2 regions of the Sinorhizobium arboris LMG 14919 genome follow, and region 1 is predicted to be linked to the other one. Evidence: predicted binding sites of a transcription regulator. Region 1 holds the regulator's gene; the other holds the start of a gene.
What was found. The regulator PhoB, encoded in region 1, activates phosphate uptake and scavenging genes when phosphate is short. The targets are predictions, from matches to a motif close to TGTCATNNANCTGTCAT.

Region 1 (9,861 bases):
CGAGTTCTCCGAGAAGGTGATCGATCCGAAAAACGAACGGGCGACCGATCCGAAGCAGCTCTACACCGCCAATTATCCGCTGCTCGTGCGCGAAGCTCTGGTAAAGCAGCTCGGCATCGATCCGACGAAGCGGCCGCTGGTGAAACAGGCGAGCGATATGGTCTCCGCCAGCGCCCGGACGCAACTGCGTGACATCGTCGTCGCCGATCAGTCGGTCATCGGCAGGACGATCCCCGTCACGCTGCTTGCCGATGCGAACATCGACTCCGCCTTCAAGGGCCAGATCGACCTTTCGGTCGACGAATCCAAACGCAAGGTGAAGGACGAGCAGGTCGCGTGGATGAATCAGCTTGCCGAGGCCGGCGTGCTCAAGAAGAGCTTCAACACCGGTATCTTCACCTTCGGCGCATCGAGCCGACCTGAAGCGTCGGGTGTCGGCGTCGCCCTTCTCGGTTCGTTCTATATGATGCTGATCGTCCTCGTGCTGTCGTTGCCGATCGGCGTTGCCGCCTCCATCTATCTTGAGGAATTCGCACCGAAAAACCGGCTCACGGATCTGATCGAGGTGAACATCAACAACCTGGCGGCCGTACCGTCCATCGTCTACGGTCTCCTCGGGCTTGCCGTTTTCGTCAATTTTGCGGGCATGCCGCGCTCGGCGGCGCTCGTCGGCGGGTTCGTGCTGACGCTGATGACCCTTCCGACGATCATCATTGCTACGCGGGCGGCCTTGAAGGCGGTGCCTCCGTCGATCCGCTCCGCCGCGCTCGGCCTTGGCGCATCGAAGATGCAGACCATCTTCCATCACGTGCTGCCGCTTGCCATGCCCGGCATCCTGACCGGCACGATCATCGGCCTCGCCCATGCGCTGGGCGAGACGGCGCCGCTGCTTCTGATCGGCATGGTCGCCTTCGTGGTCGACTTTCCGGGGTCGCCCCTCGAGCCGTCCACGGCGCTGCCGGTACAAATCTACATGTGGGCCAACGAGGCCGAGCGTGCCTTCGTTGAGCGTACCTCGGGAGCGATCATCATTCTCTTGATCTTTCTCATCGTCATGAATCTCGGGGCAATTCTCTTGCGGCGTCGCTTTGAGCGCCGCTGGTAGTGGGGTAAGGACTATGAACATCATGTCGGAAGCTGCAGTCGAAGAGGCTCTTGACCAGAAAATGAACACGGTGCCTTACAAGATGATCGGCAAGGATGTGTCGGTCTACTACGGCGAGAAGCGCGCGCTTTTCGACGTGAACCTCAACATCCGCGAGAATACGGTCACGGCGTTGATCGGTCCCTCCGGTTGCGGCAAATCGACGTTCCTGCGCACTTTGAACCGGATGAACGACACGATCGAGAACTGCCGCGTGACCGGCAGGATCACGCTGGACGAAGACGACATCTACGATCCGTCGATCGACGTGGTGGAACTGCGTGCCCGCGTCGGCATGGTGTTCCAGAAACCCAATCCGTTTCCGAAATCGATCTACGACAACGTCTCCTACGGTCCGCGCATCCATGGTCTGGCACGCACCAAGGCCGAACTGGACGAGGTCGTGGAAACCAGCCTGCAGAAGGCCGGACTCTGGAACGAAGTGAAGGATCGGCTGCAGGAGCCGGGCACCGGCCTTTCCGGCGGCCAGCAGCAGCGCCTCTGCATCGCCCGCGCCGTCGCGGTCAGCCCTGAGGTCATCCTGATGGACGAACCCTGCTCGGCACTCGACCCCATTGCGACCGCGAAGGTCGAGGAACTCATCCACGAATTGCGGGCAAATTTCACGATCGTGATCGTCACCCACTCGATGCAGCAGGCGGCGCGTGTTTCGCAGCGCACGGCCATGTTCCATCTCGGCAATCTCGTCGAGGAGAACGATACCGACAAAATGTTCACCAACCCGGACGATCAGCGCACCCAGGACTACATCATGGGCCGCTTCGGCTGATGGCGGAGGGGCGCGCTTTTCCGCCCCTCCCGGTTTAAGATCGACCGAGCCCGTTCAGAACAGCGCGTGTCCCGAGGAAACGAATATGTCTCACGCACACATCATGTCCGCCTTCGACGAAGAGTTGAAATATCTGACGCGACGCATCTCCGAGATGGGGGGGCTTGCCGAGCAGATGGTTGCGGACTCCGTCCGCGCTCTCGTCAATTCCGATCTTGCCCTGGCCCAGAAGGTGATCTCCGATGACGCGATTCTGGACGACGCGGAGCGCCAGATTGGCGAGAAGGCGATCGTCACCATTGCCAAACGCCAGCCTATGGCGTCGGATCTCCGCGAGATCATGGGTTCGATCCGTATCGCGGCCGACCTGGAGCGCGTGGGCGACCTCGGCAAGAACACGGCAAAGCGCGTGATCGCCGTTGCGGGGTCCGGCATCCCGCGCAAGCTCGCGCGCGGCCTCGAACACCTGGCCGAGCTCGCGCTCGTTCAGTTGAAGGAGGTCCTGGACGTTTACGCCTCGCGCTCACCTGAAAAGGCGAACAGCATTCGCGAGCGCGATGAAGAGATCGACGCGATCTACACTTCGCTGTTCCGGGAATTGCTGACCTATATGATGGAAGACCCGCGCAACATCACGCCGTGCACGCATCTTCTCTTCTGCGCCAAGAACATCGAGCGTATCGGCGATCACGCGACCAACATCGCGGAAACGATCTACTACATGGCGACAGGCGCCCAACCGCAGGGCGAACGGCCGAAGGACGACATGACGTCGACATTGGGTTCCGTGACGGACTGAAATCGCACGGCATCCGGTGCCTACGCAGAATTTTGTTCCGGCCGCCCTGGCGCGGCCTATACCAGGCGCGGCGGCATGACGGTCGTCGTGCGTAGGAAGGAGTCCTACTGAATGTTGCCGAAGATTGCCGTAGTCGAAGACGAGGAAGCCCTGAGCGTTCTCCTGCGCTACAATCTCGAGGCGGAAGGCTTCGAGGTGGATACGATCCTTCGCGGCGACGAGGCGGAAATCCGCCTGCAGGAGCGCCTGCCCGATCTTCTCATTCTCGATTGGATGCTGCCCGGAGTTTCCGGCATCGAGCTCTGCCGCAGGTTGCGCCAGCGGCCGGAAACGGAACGGTTGCCGATCATCATGCTGACGGCGCGCGGCGAGGAAAGCGAACGGGTGCGGGGCCTTGCCACCGGCGCCGACGATTACGTGGTCAAGCCCTTCTCGACGCCGGAACTGATGGCGAGGGTCAAGGCGATGCTCCGGCGAGCGAAGCCGGAGGTCCTGTCGACGCTCCTGCGCTGCGGCGACATCGAGCTCGACCGGGAGACGCACCGGGTCCATCGCCGCAGCCGTGAAGTGCGCCTGGGCCCTACGGAGTTCCGGCTTCTGGAATTCCTCATGTCCTCACCGGGACGCGTCTTTTCCCGTTCGCAACTTCTGGACGGCGTCTGGGGACATGACATCTATGTCGACGAACGGACCGTGGACGTCCATGTCGGACGTCTGCGCAAGGCGCTGAACTTCTCCAACATGCCGGACGTCATCCGGACGGTGCGCGGCGCGGGCTATTCGCTGGAAAGCTGAGGACTGTGCGTCCAATGTCGCCCGTGCCGGCTTGCGACATGGCAAGAAAAAGGGGCCCTTCCGGCCCCATTTTGTTCGTTGTCGAGTGCGCCTGGGAGCGGTCCACTGCTTCATTGAAGCGGCGAAACGCTCTGATGCATTGAACTAAACTGCGCACTTCGCACGGAAACCGTTACGTTCATGATTTCAGGTCGACCAGACCTAAAATCATCGTGATCTAGCGCATGCGCCGGCGCTCGGCGGAGGGTTGGTAGGCGAGCCGGGCGTGATAGGTGCAATAGGGAGAGGCTTCCGGAGATTCGTTGCCGCAGAAGTGGAACTCTTCCTTGAGCGGATCGCCGATCGGCCACTTGCAGGTGCGTTCGGTAAGCTCGGTGAGTTCCAGCCGCCGCGACATCGGCACGACGATGTTGCTGTCGAGTTCCATTTCCTGGTCGATCGCCAGGTCGACTGCGATCTCTTCCTTGAGCGCTGTCGCGCCGGCAGTCCGGGTCACGGTGCGCGTTACCGAACGCGCGGCGTAGTTCGGTGCGCGTGGCGCGGAGGTCGCCCGTTTGGGGCGGGCAGCAGCGGTCGCATTTCCGCCGGCCTTGGCGCGACCGGGCAGGCTCAGGCGGTGAACCTTGCCGATGACCGCGTTGCGACTGACGCCGCCCAACTGCGCCGCGATCTGGCTGGCGCTCAGGCCCTCCGACCACAGCTTCTTCAGTTTCTCGACCCGCTCGTCAGTCCAGTTCATCTCTGCACTCCCCGTTCTCGGCGTTGGGATGGCGGAATCCGTCACCGCTCCCCGGGAAAAGCCCGAAGATTCAACGCGATAATACTTTTGGTGACTAGGTCCGCCGCATGCGTCTAGTAATTGAATATTAACCTACCGGCAGGGTGACTCCGTGGCAAGAGTCGCCGGAATCGCGCCGAATCGATTTCGTGGTTTTCCCCAACTTGCTGTCGGAGCGTTGCATTTTTGCAAGTCCCAAGGCGCGATTTTTTCACGGTTCGGAATCGGTATCTGCAAGCGCCTGCAAACCTTGGTTTTGTTGACATTGCGGTGCGAAATGGGAATAGTGCCTCTCGCCGCCGCGAGGCGGCATTTTTGATTTTTACCGGGCCGAAGAACCCGAGCTGCTGCCGGAATGAAGGAGAGTTCGACATGACCGCAACCACGCCGCTTTACGACACCTATCTGCGCGCGCCGTTGCGTTTCGAGCGAGGTGAAGGCGTTTGGCTGATCGCCGACGATGGCACCCGCTATCTCGACTTCGCAGCCGGTGTCGCCGTGAACTCACTCGGCCACGCTCATCCGCATCTCGTCGAAGCCCTGAAGGCGCAGGCCGACAAGGTCTGGCATTTGTCCAATCTCTACGAGATTCCGGGGCAGGAAAGCCTTGCGCGGCGGCTGACCCAGGTCACCTTCGCCGACCGTGTGTTCTTCACCAATTCGGGTGCGGAGGCGCTCGAATGCGCGATCAAGACCGCACGGCGCTATCATTTCGCCAAGGGGCACGTGGAGAAATTCCACATCATTACCTTCGAAGGCGCTTTCCATGGTCGCACGCTCGCGACGATCGCCGCCGGCGGGCAACAGAAATACATCGAAGGCTTCGGACCGAAGGCGCCGGGCTTCTATCAGGTTCCCTTCGGCGACATCGCGGCAGTCAAGAACGCGATCAATGACGAAACCGCAGCGATCCTCGTGGAGCCGATCCAGGGCGAGGGCGGTATTCGGCTGGCATCGAAGGAGTTCATGCAGGGACTGCGCGAACTCTGCGACGAGTTCGGCCTGCTTCTGATCCTCGACGAGGTCCAGTCCGGGGTCGGGCGCACCGGCAAGCTCTTCGCCCATGAATGGGCAGGTATCACGCCGGATATCATGGCGGTCGCCAAGGGCATCGGCGGCGGTTTTCCGCTCGGCGCCTGCCTTGCGACTGAAGCGGCGGCCGCCGGCATGGTGGCGGGCACGCACGGTTCGACCTATGGCGGCAACCCGCTGGCCGTGGCGGTCGGAAACGCCGTGCTCGACGTGGTTCTTGCCGAAGGCTTTCTCGATCAGGTGCGCGAGGTGGCTCTCGTCTTCCGTCAGGGGCTTGCTTCGCTGAAGGACCGTTTTCCGGATGTGATCGAGGAAATCCGCGGCGACGGGCTGATGCTCGGCATCAAGGCGAAGGTGCCCTCGGCGGACCTGTTGAAGGCAGTTCGCGCCGAGAAACTGCTCGCCGTTCCGGCCGGCGAAAACGTGTTGCGCCTGTTGCCGCCGCTGATCACCACCGCCGCCGAGGCGCGCGAAGGTCTGGCGCGGCTCGAGCGCGCCGCGGAAGCGGTGCGCGGGAAGAGCGGCAACGCCGCGGCTTGAGCGCCCGAACGCTTCGGTTCGAACCGACCCGAGCGGGATCGACAAACGGATTCTACGACAGGACAAAAGGCAGCATGACCAGACACTTCCTCGATCTCTCAGCCATGACGGCCACCGACCTCAGGACCATCATCGACGATGCCCGCGTCCGCAAGTCGGCGACCAAGGCAGGGACCGCCGAGAAGCCGCTTGCCGGCAAGATGCTTGCGATGATCTTCGAGAAACCGTCCACCCGCACGCGCGTTTCCTTCGATGTCGGCATGCGCCAGCTTGGCGGCGAGACGCTGTTTCTGTCGGGCACCGAAATGCAGCTCGGCCGAGCGGAGACGATCGGCGACACGGCGAAGGTACTGTCGCGCTACGTCGATGCGATCATGATCCGCACGACCGACCACCGCCGGCTGTTGGAGATGGCAGAGCATGCGACCGTGCCCGTCATCAACGGGCTCACCGACGATACGCATCCCTGCCAGATCATGGCCGATATTTTGACCTTCGAGGAGCACCGGGGCCCGGTCAAAGGCAAGACGATCGCCTGGACCGGCGACGGCAACAACGTGCTCCACTCGCTGATCGAAGGTTCGGCGCGTTTCGGCTACCGCATGAACATGGCCGTGCCGCTGGGCTCCGAACCGCACGACAAGTTCCTGAACTGGGCGCGCAACAACGGAGCCGAGGTCCTGCTCAGCCACGAGCCGGAGCAGGCGGTTGCCGGTGCCCACTGCGTCGTCACGGACACCTGGATTTCGATGAACCAGGAGCATCGCGCCCGCGGGCACAACGTCTTCCAGCCATATCAGGTCAACGGCGCGCTGATGAAGCACGCGGCGCCGGACGCCCTGTTCATGCATTGCCTTCCGGCGCACCGCGGGGAGGAAGTAACAGATGAGGTCATTGACGGTCCCCAATCCGTGGTCTTCGACGAGGCCGAGAACCGGCTGCACGCGCAGAAGTCGATCCTCGCCTGGTGCATGGGCGTGGTCTGAGGGGTAGAGGCGGGCAGTGCCTGGGCGTCACTTGAAATCGGCTCCATACGACACGATCTACTGCATGTTTCTTCGAATCCTAGCCGATTCAGGGACAAAGCATGCAGCAGGTCAAAGTGCTACAGCGATCTTTGCGCGTCGGACAGGATGCGCGGCGTTGTAGGGAGCGGGCGCTCCGATCTTCAAATCGGTCAGCCGCCCACGCCGGGCATCGCCCACCTGGAAACTCAAGGCGTTTCCAGGCTCGTGCCGGCGGAGAAATTCGTCCATGACGGGATCAAATGGAATGGCGGACGGTTGTACCGGTGCCCGCCGGTGCACTTGGGCGGCCGTGCCGACACGAAGGGGAAGCGAGCGGTTTCCGTGCGCATCCCGTAAAGAGTTTTTTGGAAAGGTCATGACCACAATCCCGGATTGACGCAATCCGGACGATCATGGTCGAGGCAAGGAGCAAGCGATGACAGAAACAGCGCCGGGACTTGGCGAGTTCGATTTTGCCGGTGACGATCAGGTCGTGCCCTTTCAGGTCGAGGGACTCGACGTGCGCGGCCGCGCCGTACAGCTTGGCCCGATGCTTGATGCCATTCTCGAGCGGCACAGCTATCCGCTTCCGGTAGCGCGGCTTGTCGCCGAAACCGTGGTGCTGACGGTCCTGCTCGGAACGTCGCTGAAATTCGAAGGCAAGCTGATCGTCCAGACACAGGGCGATGGGCCGGTCGACCTCGTGGTTGCGGATTTCTCGACGCCGGACCGCGTCCGCGCCTATGCCCGCTACGATGAGGACGCGCTCGCCGCTGCCGAAAAGAGCGGACGCGCTCAGCCTCACGAACTGTTGGGCAACGGCGTCCTCGCCTTCACGATCGACCAGGGCGCGCATACCCAGCGCTATCAGGGTGTCGTTGCGCTCGACGGGGCGACGCTCGAGGAGATCGCCGGCGCCTATTTCCGCCAGTCGGAGCAGATACCGACCAGAGTGCGCCTCGCCGTTGCCGAGCTTCTCGATAAGGACGAGAACGGCAAGCCGCGGCATCGCTGGCGCGCCGGCGGCATGGTCGCGCAGTTCCTGCCCGACGCCCCGGACCGGATGCGCCAGCCGGATCTGCCTGGAGGTGACGGCGACGGAGACGGCGAGGACATTTTCGACGAGGACGACCTCTGGGCGGAAGCCAAGGTGATGGTCGAGACGATCGACACCGATGAGCTGACCGATCCGACCGTCGGGACCGAGCGATTGCTGTACCGCCTCTTCCATGAGCGCGGCGTTCGCGTTTATGAACCGCAGGCCGTTTATGATCGCTGCAGCTGCTCGCGCGAGAAGATCAGGGACGTGCTGGTGGGATTGAGTGACGAGGACATCGAAGGCAGCGTCGAGGACGGCCTGATCAAGGTCACTTGCGAGTTCTGCTCGACGACCTATCGCTTCGAGGCGAGCGAGGTGCGTTCGCAGTAAGGCAAGCGCGCGGGATTAATTGAGGGTGCGGACGAGGCCCGGCGAATCGAGCGAGAAGGCGGGGATGGCGACATTGAAGGTCTCCCCGCCTTCCGCTTCCATGCTGTAATGGCCGAACATCACGCCGGACGGCGTATCCAGGGGGCAGCCGGAGGAGTACTCGTAGGTATCGCCGGGATTGAGCAGCGGCTGCTCGCCGATAACGCCGGGGCCGCTGACCTCGTCCACCTGCCCGTTCTCGTCGGTAATGTGCCAGTAGCGGGTCATCAGGCGGACCGCGACGTCGGAGTGGTTGGCTATGATGATGCGATAGCCCCAGACATAGCGGCTGTCATCGGGATCCGACTGCTCTTCCAGGTAGTACGGCTCGACCGTCACTTCGATGTCGCGTGTCAATGCGCGGTACATGTGCAACACCCTGTTCCAAATCCGTACGCGTATTCTACAGCAATATGGTTTCGTCAAGAATAACAGCAAGATTGTGCCCGTGGCATTCAAATTCATGGACTGCACGGCCTATGAAACCTATCGGGGCACCGCATCTTAGCCCCTTCCTCCCTTATTCCTGTGCTCGTCACTGGGGTTCAGCAGTGCCGCGCCTGCGGCGCGAAAGGCGTTCATCCAAAGGGCTTGGCCTGGTTGGCTTGCTGTGACAAGCACAGGAGCGAGAATTGCAGAAGAGGTCGAACGGCTATGCTCGACGGGGCACTTCGAAAACATCTGGATCCGGTTCTGGACAGGCTCGGCGCCGCACTGGCGGGCCGCGGGGTAAGCGCCGATGCCGTCACGATCCTCGGTCTTTGCCTTGGTCTTGCTGCAGCCCTGCTGGTCGGTCTCGGCGCCTATCTGCCCGCAGCGGCCCTGATCCTCGTAAGCCGGCTCTGCGACGGCCTTGACGGGGCCGTCGCCCGCGCGAGCCGGAAAACGGATTTCGGCGGTTTTCTCGACATCGTCCTCGATTTCGCCTTCTACGGCGCCGTCCCACTGGGCTTCATCGTCGCCGATCCGGCCGCAAACGGTCTTGCCGGCGGCCTTTTGCTCTTTGCCTTCTATGTCAACGGCGCGAGCTTCCTCGCTTATGCCGTGATGGCCGAGAAACGCGCCATGACGACCGAGGTGCGCGGTGCGAAGTCGCTCTACTTCACCACCGGCCTGGCAGAGGCGACCGAGACGATCGTCTTCTTCCTTCTCTCGTGCCTTTTCCCGGCGTGGTTCCCGGTACTGGCGTCGGTTTTTGCGCTCGTCTGTCTCTATACCGCGCTGTCGCGGATCGTTCTCGCAAGACTGGCATTTCCGGACGACCGGCAATAAAGCGCCCGCTGGCGAGGGCAGCGGGCGCGGCTCGGCTGCGCAGATGCGCGTCGCTCAGGCCTTCACGCCGTTCAGCGCCCTTGCGAAATCCTCGAGCAGGTCTTCGCTGTCCTCGATTCCCGCCGAGAAGCGCACGGTTCCGGCGGAGATGCCGAGTTCGGCGCGGGCTTCGTCGGTGAGGTTCTTGTGCGTCGTGGTGGCCGGATGGGTAATCAGGCTCTTGGAATCGCCGAGAT
Region 2 (4,758 bases), on a different contig from region 1:
CGACATCATTGCGGATTAGAGCACTTGCAGGAAAAGCGTGCAGCGGTTTTCCGTGGAAAGTGCCTGACTTCAAAGACTTGGAGCGAACCCGCGCGATCATTATGCGACTTTCGAAGCACAGATGGTGCATTCTAATTCCAGGCGCGGCATCCCAATAAAAGCATTGGCTTAACTGCCCCGATAAGTGGAATACCCGTAAGGCGAAAGCAGCAGCGGCACATGGTAGTGGCTGCCGGCATCGGCAATGCCGAAGCGCAGGGGAATGAGCTCGAGGAAGGCGGGATTCGGAAGCGTCACGCCGGTGGACCTTAAATAGTCGCCGGCATGGAATACCAGTTCGTAGGTCCCCGTCGTGAACCCGGCCCCTTCCATGAGCGGTCCGTCGACGCGGCCGTCACTATTGGTGCGGACCGTACAGACCAGGTGCCGCGCATCGCCTTCGAGCCGGTAGAGATCGATTTCCAGCGCCTGAGCGGGTCTGCCGAGCGCGGTGTCGAGAACATGGGTCGTCAGGCGGCCTGACTTGCTCATGGCGTTCACCCTCTGGATGGATCGGGAATGACGAAGGCCTCGTCGTAATAGAACTCTACCAGATTGTTGCCCGCGCCTTCGCGGTCGACGACGATGAACTCGCTGACGGCGCCCACCGACATCAGCGGATGATGCCAGACATTGCGTCCGTAATTGACGCCCTGCCTGCCATTCGCGAGGAAAACCCTTGGCCGTCCGGGACGGTCGCCTTCATCCTCGGCGACCACCACCAGCCACGGACGGTCCTGGAGCGGAGAAAAACTCTGGCTGCCGAGCGGATGGCGCTCCATCATCGTCACGGAATAGGGAAAGGCTCGCGGCTGTCCGCGGAAGATGTTGATGATGACGCCGGCACCCTCACCCGCCGCATCGACGCGCGCAAGCGCGTGAAAACGCTCGGTATTGCCGCCGTTGATGAAGCGCATCGACCGGGGATCGGCTTCGATGATATTGCCGAAAGGGGCGAAAGCCTCCCTGGTCAGAGGCTCGATCGAAAGCATCTGCGACATCAGCCTGCCGTACCGGCTCTTTGTCCGTTGGTGCCCGAATGCACGGACGGGAACCGCGGCCCCATCGCATGGTCGGACGGATCAGGCATGATGTCAGGCATTGTCGTCTCCCGGAAGCATGGATCGAAGCCGCAGGCGGGCGATCCGCTCGACCTCGGCACAGGCCGTTTCAAATTCCTCTTCCGCGGAATTGTCAATGCGCCGCTCGAAAGCGGCGAGGATATCCTCCTTCGCCAGCCCCTTCACCGCGATGATGAAGGGAAAGCCGAATTTCTTGGTGTAAGCCGCATTGAGCCCGGTGAAGCGTGCATGCTCTTCGGGGGAGAGCCGATCGAGACCGGCAGACGCCTGCTCGGCTTTTGAAGCGGCCGTGAGCTCGCCCGCCACGGCGAGCTTACCTGCAAGGTCGGGATGAGCCCGCAGTACCCGAAGCCGTTCGGCCGGGGAAGCGGCGCGGAAAGCATTGCAGAGCGCCGAATGGACATTGCCTGCGGTCAAGCCGGAAGAAGCCGCCCGATCATAGGCGCGTTCCGCCACCCAGGGCGAGTGCTCGAAGATGCCGCCGAAGCGCCGGATGAAATCGTCGCGCCCCGACATCAGCGCGTACCGTTGGGCTTGTGATGCTCGTACCAGTGGCGTGCTATGTCGATACGGCGCGGCACCCAGACCTTGTCATGCGACATCACATAGTCGACGAAACGCGCGAGCGCCGCAGCGCGGCCGGGCCGTCCGACGAGCCGGCAATGCAGGCCGATATTCATCATCTTCGGACTGCCTTCCTTTCCCTCCGCGTAGAGCACGTCGAACGTATCCTTGAGATAGGTGAAGAACTGGTCGCCGGAGTTGAAGCCCTGATTGGTCGCAAAACGCATGTCGTTGGCGTCGAGCGTATAGGGAATGATGAGGTGCGGATTGCCGGGCGTCAGTCCGGGCACCCAATAGGGAAGCTCGTCCGCATAGGAATCGCAGGAATAGAGGAAACCGCCCTCCTCCAGAACGAGCTTCAGCGTGTTCACCGAAGGCTTGCCCTGGTAGATGCCGAGCGGGCGCTCGCCGGTCAATTCGGTGTGCAGCCGCACGACCTCGCGGATGTGCTGACGTTCGACCTCTTCCGGGACGTCCTTGTATTCGAGCCAGCGCAGGCCATGGCTCGCGATCTCCCAGCCCGCCTCCTTCATGGCGGCAACTGCCTCCGGATTGCGTGCCATGGCGAGCGTCACGCCATAGACCGTCAGCGTCACGCCCCGGCTCGTGAACATCCGCCACAGGCGCCAGAAGCCGGCGCGGGCGCCATATTCATAGATCGACTCCATGTTGAGGTTGCGCTGTCCTGCCCAAGGCTGCGCGCCGACGATCTCCGACAGCAGACACTCGGATGCCGGATCACCGTCGAGTATGCAGCTTTCGCCGCCTTCCTCATAATTCAGCACGAACTGCACGGCGACATTCGCGTCACCGGGCCAGCGCACCTCAGGCGGTCTGCGCCCATAGCCGACGAGGTCACGGGGGTAGGAATTCTCGGTCATCAATTCACCCTTCGACTTTTCCGGAACGGTAGCATCCCGCGCCGGATTGTCGAGAAGAGAAATTGGCGATGCGGGGGCTGCTACGGCCGGCTGAGAAGGAAGGCGGCTGCCGGAGCCGGCGGCAGGGTGGCATCAGCCTGAACCGGTCGTCCCTCAAGGGAACGCCTCGCCCAATCGCTGCGCGGCCGCGCGGAAATCCTGCCAAGCGGATGCTGGGAATGCACGCGCATCGGCGCTCCGGGCTCGTGCTCCACGAACAGGGCGAGGCTTCGGATCGCAAGCGGCGCAGTCAGCAACGGCTCGAAAACTTCGCGCAAGGGGCCTTCCATCCGCCGCGAGACATCGGCATTCACGGGGCCTGTGAGCGCCAGGTGAAACCGATATTCGTCCATTACGAAGGGGTCGCCCCATCGATGCAGGTTGGTGAATTGCGGCGCGGTGAGCCTGTCCGGGTCCGCCCGCTCGATTTCGTCTTCGCCGAGCGGGGCGCGGAAGCGGTCGAAGGCCTGCACCACGCGTGCGGCGAGCAGATGCATCGGCTGACTTGGAATCTGCGGCATCAGCCCCCAGCACTGGCCGATGCGTGCAACCTCCAGCCGCTCGATTTCGAACGGCGTTTCGCCACTCGTGAAGAGCATCATCGCCTTGAGCAATTGTGCTTCGTCCAAGTCCGGGTTGAGATCGAACGGCGCCATGACCGTCGCATGGAATCCGAACCGGCGCGGCACCGCCGTGTGAAAGGCTATCTCCGAGACGGCAAGGCCGGCAATCGACGGCAGTTCTGCCGCCTCCCCCGAATAGACGCTTCGGCCGAGCCAGCTGGCAGCCGCAGCCGAAAGGGGGTCACCCATCGGTGGGGTGAAACAGATTGCGTAACGCATGCGTGTGCTCCGGAAGTCCTTGGAAGCGGCGTGCGGGGCCTCGTTCGCAGCTCTCCGCCCGCATTCCGTTCGATATCCAATGGCCGCGTGTTACGTGATTTGCGTGACAGATTGACGAAGTTGTCTGCCCACACCGGTTCACGACGCGCGCTTCGGGTTCGCGCTTATGCGCATGTCTCCAGCCCGGAACGCCGGACATTTTTGGGCGCCATGCATTACCGCAATGCCGCGATGTGATGCGCACAGCGGAAGGTTTCGGGCAATTCTCCCGAGGGGCGCCCGGCAATCTCGTCGATCACGGAACGCGCCAACGCATGCGCCAGACCGAAGCCTACCTTGAAACCGCCCGTCAGGACGAAGAGCCTTTCGTGATCCGGGTGGCGGCCGACCATGGGCTCGCGGCCCGTAGCCCTGGGACGCAGCCCCGCCCAGCGCTCGATCACCGGGGCGCCGAGCAAAGCGGGCGCAAATGTGGTTGCGCGGGCAAGCAGGGCGTCAAGCTGGTCGTCGGTGGAATATGGCTGGTCGAACCGGTTCTCGCTCGTGCTGCCGACCGCCACCTGGCCATTTTCATGCGGCACGATATAGAGCCCATCGCTAAAGATGATCGGCAGGGCCGGATCGATATCGGCGCGAAGCAGCGCCGCCTGGCCCTTGACGGCACCGCCGCTCGGGGCCCGCCGCGGCTGGGTCAAACCATCAATGAAGAAGAAGCTTTCGACGCCCGCCGCAAGTACCAAATGGTCGAAAGTCAGAGCGCGCCCGTCGGCGAGCGACAGCCGGCCGCGTGCCGGTTCGAGCGAGATGACCGCCGCCCCTTCCTCGCACCGCACATGAGGAAATTGGTCCAACGCCGCCCTCAGCATCGCAAGAAGGCTGCGCGGCGCCACCCTGGCGGCGAGCGTATCATGGACGACACCGAAGGGCGCCGCCTCGGCGGGCGGCCATCCGCCTGCGTCGGCTTCGCGGACATGCCAGTGGAAACGGCGTGACGGCGTACACCAATGCCGTGCCGCATCCTGCTCGCGACCGAGGGCGATCTCTCGCAGGTGCGGTTTGCCGAGGGGCATGATCCGGCCAGAGCGACGGTAGCCTGCCGAAAGGCCTGTGGCGGCTTCAAGCCCGGCGATCTCGCCTTCGAGCGACATCAGGGCATCGAACTGAAACTGCTTCTTCTCGTTCCATCGGTCGGGCATATGCGGCATGAGCGCGCCGAGGAGGCCGCCGCTCGCGCCGGAACCGATCGCACCCCGCTCGAGAAGCCGCGTAGTGAAACCGGCACGGGCAGCCATCACGGCAGCCCAAAGGCCC

Region 2: the regulator PhoB is predicted to act here: its motif matches at 3,551-3,567, upstream of SINAR_RS0101135 (DUF1045 domain-containing protein).

Annotation. Positions count from the first base shown of each region.
Region 1 covers NZ_ATYB01000014.1:225,921-235,781, forward strand. The annotation lists gene pstA (phosphate ABC transporter permease PstA) at 1-1,105, shown strand, start outside; gene pstB (phosphate ABC transporter ATP-binding protein PstB) at 1,119-1,934, shown strand; gene phoU (phosphate signaling complex protein PhoU) at 2,020-2,733, shown strand; gene phoB (phosphate regulon transcriptional regulator PhoB) at 2,845-3,528, shown strand; gene SINAR_RS0112190 (GcrA family cell cycle regulator) at 3,746-4,267, opposite strand; gene SINAR_RS0112195 (aspartate aminotransferase family protein) at 4,679-5,878, shown strand; gene argF (ornithine carbamoyltransferase) at 5,953-6,864, shown strand; gene SINAR_RS0112205 (Hsp33 family molecular chaperone) at 7,322-8,314, shown strand; gene apaG (Co2+/Mg2+ efflux facilitator ApaG/CorD) at 8,330-8,722, opposite strand; gene SINAR_RS0112215 (CDP-alcohol phosphatidyltransferase family protein) at 9,008-9,625, shown strand; gene SINAR_RS0112220 (O-succinylhomoserine sulfhydrylase) at 9,680-9,861, opposite strand, start outside.
Region 2 covers NZ_ATYB01000008.1:75,866-80,623, reverse strand. The annotation lists gene SINAR_RS0101160 (alpha-hydroxy acid oxidase) at 1-19, shown strand, start outside; gene uraH (hydroxyisourate hydrolase) at 169-531, opposite strand; gene SINAR_RS0101150 (ureidoglycolate lyase) at 537-1,040, opposite strand; gene uraD (2-oxo-4-hydroxy-4-carboxy-5-ureidoimidazoline decarboxylase) at 1,134-1,637, opposite strand; gene puuE (allantoinase PuuE) at 1,637-2,566, opposite strand; gene SINAR_RS0101135 (DUF1045 domain-containing protein) at 2,647-3,447, opposite strand; gene SINAR_RS0101130 (NAD(P)/FAD-dependent oxidoreductase) at 3,663-4,758, opposite strand, start outside.